2 regions of the Microbulbifer sp. CnH-101-G genome follow, and region 1 is predicted to be linked to the other one. Evidence: predicted binding sites of a transcription regulator. Region 1 holds the regulator's gene; the other holds the start of a gene.
The links. Region 1 encodes LexA, which represses DNA repair genes until DNA is damaged. Its sites were predicted from a motif close to ACTGTNTNTANANACAGT; they were not measured.
Positions count from the first base shown of each region.

Region 2: the regulator LexA is predicted to act here: its motif matches at 1,034-1,051, upstream of ACJJID_RS09930 (YebG family protein).

Region 1 is NZ_CP174292.1:1,319,015-1,321,410, reverse strand. Features, by position in the region: gene ACJJID_RS05955 (LOG family protein) at 48-695, opposite strand; gene lexA (transcriptional repressor LexA) at 873-1,478, shown strand; gene ACJJID_RS05945 (hypothetical protein) at 1,571-1,825, opposite strand; gene ACJJID_RS05940 (DUF6586 family protein) at 1,928-2,396, opposite strand, start outside.
Region 2 is NZ_CP174292.1:2,296,817-2,299,212, reverse strand. Features, by position in the region: gene ACJJID_RS09935 (MAPEG family protein) at 111-506, shown strand; gene ACJJID_RS09930 (YebG family protein) at 680-976, opposite strand; gene ACJJID_RS09925 (LysE family translocator) at 1,329-1,946, opposite strand; gene ACJJID_RS09920 (DUF924 family protein) at 1,946-2,396, opposite strand, start outside.

The sequences.
Region 1 (2,396 bases):
AATAGCCAAACATCTTTACCCCCAACAGAAACTTACAATTTTTTAAATTATTTTTGACTTTCTCTGCCGCGCACATACTTCAAAATCAAGTGTACAGCCTCTTCAACGGTGTCCACGATATGGAATAAATCGAGATCACCTGAATCAATACAACCTTTTTCCAGCACTGTATCCACTAACCAATTGTACAACCCACCCCAATAGCGCTCCCCAACCAGCACTATAGGAAATCGCCTTACTTTTTGTGTTTGCACAAGCGTTAAGGCCTCAAACAATTCATCCAGAGTGCCGTAGCCTCCAGCTAGGCCAACAAAACCGGCGGCATGCTTAACAAACATAAATTTCCGCACAAAGAAATAACGAAAGTTCAAACTAATATCCTGATACGGATTGGCTGCCTGCTCAAAAGGGAGTTCAATATTTAATCCAATTGAGGGGCCAGACTGCCCAAAAGCCCCTCGATTACACGCCTCCATAAGGCCTGGGCCACCACCGGTGATTACCGGTATCCCCTCGGCAGCCAAAAGCCCTCCAAGCTTTACTCCCTGCTGGTATTCCAAACTATCCTCTGTGAAACGCGCGCCACCAAAAACCGTTACAGCCCCTTTTAGTGCAATTAGACGCTCAATCCCATCAACTAATTCCGACTGTATACGCAGAACCCTCCAAGCCTCGGGCATCTTTGCATCAAGCATTATTGTTCTCCCTTGTTCTCTCGTGCTGTCAGCTCTTTCAACTACTCTTTTTTTCACTCACTGTTTTCTTAATCAATGTAGCAGCTTGAATCGAGGCAAGGAGCGGGTTTGCGCAAACCTAAAATCTGTATATAATCCCAGCAACTGTATAAAAATACAGAAACTCTAGGTAAATCTATGACCAATCTCACCGCACGTCAGACTCAAGTATTAGAGCTGATCAAAACCTACCTGGATGACACAGGCTACCCCCCCACCCGCGCAGAAATTGCCCAGGAACTGGGCTTTCGCTCACCCAATGCCGCAGAGGAACACCTCAAAGCATTGGCGAGAAAAGGGGCCATTGAGATGGTCGCCGGCGCCTCCAGGGGCATTCGAATTCCAGATCACCAATCCGGTCTTCCCATCATAGGACGTGTCGCTGCAGGCAACCCTATTCTGGCCACAGAGCATATAGAGGATTATTGCGACCTGCCCGCCAGCTTCTTTCACCCGCCGGCAGATTATTTGCTCAGGGTGCATGGCATGAGTATGCGCAACGCAGGTATTCTCGATGGGGACCTGCTGGCCGTGCAGAAAACCGAGCAAGTCAGAAATGGGCAGATTGTGGTTGCCCGGATTGATGATGAAGTAACTGTTAAACGCTTCCGCCGCAAAGGCAATCAGGCAACTGTGCAACTACTACCCGAAAACGAAGACTTTGAGACTATCCAGGTGGATATGCGGGATAAGAACTTTGTAATTGAAGGACTCGCGGTGGGCGTGATTCGCCAAACCCCTTAAGAATAAACAGTTTACCAATGTCCATATACAACAACAGCGGCTTTAAGCCGCTGTTGAAACACTTTTACCTGCTCACCTTACCATAGATTAGATCAATGAATCGTATGGTTAACCGGCATTGATTCTTCCTCTTCGAAGTAACCAGGCTCCAGGTCGTCAAGATTCTGCACGGCTTCTATGCCCGCTTCCAGCATTGCCCGAGCCACTGCTACTTTGTGCTTTCGTAAAAATTGGAGACTCTCGGCTGAGAAACGAATACTCACCAGAGGGTCCTCCTCGTGACCGGCGCGGCGCAGAGCCACATCGCCATTGGCCAACTCGATAATTTCAAAAGTTTCGGAGGACATTAGCTTTCCCTTCACTGCACATCAGTTTGCGCCCAGTGTACCACAGGCAATTTAGAAGTTTCAGTGGGTGCAAACAGATAGACAGAAAGGGAGCGAGGAGTCTCAGCACTCCTCAAGATTGGTACGCTGCCTGCGTACCAACTCACTTAATGCAGCGTGCCATTTGAGCAGCACTTCGAAGGAAAGATCAACAGCCACAGGGCCCGCGACATTGTGCGCTGGTATCAGATTGCCGCCCTGCCCCTTATCTTCCGCAAGCGGAGGTAGCCGCAAGAGTTGATGCCATGCGCGTAAAAACTCGCTCAGCCAACTCCCCGGCTCTGAGACCAACAACTGCAATTCCCTTACTTCAAGGCTGGCTTTCCCCTGGCTGTGCAGGCTATCCACAATAACCTGCAGGGACTCAGGCTCAAACCCCAGTTGCAATTGATGGGAAAGCTCAGCTAGGAAGGCCCGGTAAGCTTTCCACAATTGCAACAGGGCGCCTTCCTCAAGAGCCATTCGCTGAATAGCAGAGTCAAAACTACTGGTGGCAAGCAGTTGGCTCTTGCGTAGCGCGGATGTAACCAGG
Region 2 (2,396 bases), 980 kb from region 1:
GATGAAAAATGAACAAAAAGGTCCAGTCGCCTGCTTAGCATTGGATTGGTGAGCTGAAGGGAATTAGATATATATTTACTTCCTGTATTAATAAGAAAAAGGAAAGGGCCATGGTGAATATTACAGCGCTGTATGCGAGTCTCTGTGCAATCCTGATTATCTACCTGGCGGGCCGCGTGGTTCAGTTTCGTCGTGCCAAGCGGGTGGGTATCGGTACTGGCGATGATCGTTTTAATGAGATTCGTGTGCGTGTGCATGGGAATGCGGTCGAATATACCCCCATTGCACTGCTGCTTCTGCTACTTGCGGAGCTGGGAGGGTTGCCCGGTTTGTGGCTGCATGTTTTTGGAATAGCATTTTTGCTATCCCGAATTTTTCATGCGTATGGCCTGACTGCAGGCAAGGGCGGCACCCATACTGGGCGCTTTTTGGGTACATTGATCAGTTGGCTAGTGATACTTGCCCTTGCGGTGATCAATATCGTGATATCGGTAAAGTCCCTGTAAAAGCGCAGTGCCACTGGTGAGAATCCCGGGTGAATATCTCTGACGACTGATGATTGTTATTTGATAAGAGGCTTCAGAAAGCTTCTGAAGCCTAACAAAAAAGCCCGGTTAACCGGGCAGAGTACAGGGATGAAACTTTAAACTTCTACCGGAAAATTTCTTCAGGTAGCTTTTTACTGGTTCGCGGCAAAGGGGGTAACAGTTTCGTCTGAGGACTCTTCGCTGTTATCCTCTTCTTCCAGCAGCACTTCTGGTTTACCTTTGCAAGCTTTGGCCAGTGAATCGCGACGCTTGGCCAGCAACAGGCCAATTTCCTCGCTCACTTGCTCGTCAATGCCTTCAATACTGCGCTCAATTAGCGTGGTAATGTTGGCAGCAAGCTCCAGCATCTTATCGTGTTCTTCAGCATCTTTTTTGTTGTCGAACATTGCTCCGTCTCGATCGCATTTCCAAACAGCTACTACGGCCATGATATGCCTCCCAATTGCCCTTCAGACATTCCAGTTTGTTTGTATGGCCATACGGTAACTGTATAAATATTCAGTGTCAATGGTGACCGAGATCGAAGTGGCGTCTATTTAATTGCGTTCAAGAGAGTCACCATTGCGATGGTTTGCCCGCAGGGACATGTCACAACTGTCATAATGCACACTTGCAGCCGGATGTAACCCCCCAGGCATCCTGGCTGCAAACTCCGCACTATACAGGCCCGTTTTCGGGCCTGCTTTTTTCTCGGGCGCTGTTGATCGTTGCTTGCGAGTGGTAAGAGACGAGCTTGGTGGGCTGGGAAAGAGAGGTGAGTGGGCGCGCAGCGCCCAGCCATTAAATAGTGAGTACCAGGCGCGCGGCCAGGCCGATCAGGAGTAAGCCAAACAGTTGCTGGATACGGTGGCCGAGATGCTTGCTAACCAACTGGCGTTTGCGGCTGGCATGGACTGCCAGGGCAACGATGCAATACCAGAGAGTGTCTACCCCGGATACCATGGCAGCCATCCCCAGTTTGGTGGTGAGGGCCTGCTGTTCTGAGACGAACTGGCTGAATAGGGCGGTAAAGAATACTGCAATCTTGGGGTTAAAGAAGGCGACCCCAAAGCCCTGAACGATTGAGCGGCGAACACTTAGGTGGGGGGCTTCCAGCTGGGTGGTTCCCGAGCCGGGAGCCGGAGCCCTGAAGGCCTTCCAGCCCAGGTATACCAACATAGCCGCGCCGCCCCATTGCAGGATGCTGAACAGTAGGGGGGAGCTGGTGATCAGAACCGCGAGCCCGAAGGCTGTCAGGGCAGCGTAAACGGCAACCCCAGCACCGTGGGCTATGGCACTGGCTAGGCCCTGTTGCAGGCCGGAGGCCGAGCAACGCATTACGATTAATAAGCTAGGGCCTGGGGACATGGCGCCGAGGGCGCAGATGCCCGCAAGTGATAACCATCCGAGTAAATCCATTATTTAAAGCCGCCCCCTTGTGCCAGCCAATACTTCTCATCTTCTGTGGAATCGCGGCCTAAGGCTGCATTGCGATGCGGAAAGCGACCAAACTGCTCGATAATCTCCTGGTGGGCCAGGGCATATCGGTAGTGGGTGGCGAGATAAGGAGCGATGGCCTCATCATCCCCGTACTGCTTCTGCAATTGTGCGAAGTATGCCACGGAGCGCTGCTGGATTGAGTGTTTTTCGCTGTGCTCCAGGGGCATGCCGACAAAAACCTGCTGAAACAACCCGAGCTTTTGCTCGTCTCCCCGCTGCAGAATCGTCTCGCTGATTTCGAGAGCCAGGTCATCTCCTTTGAAGGCGAGGTGGGTGCCGCGGTGAATATTGCGGGCGAACTGATCGCACAACAGCAACAGGGCCAGCTCACCCATAAGGCTCTGACGCCAATGATCCAACTTACCCTCT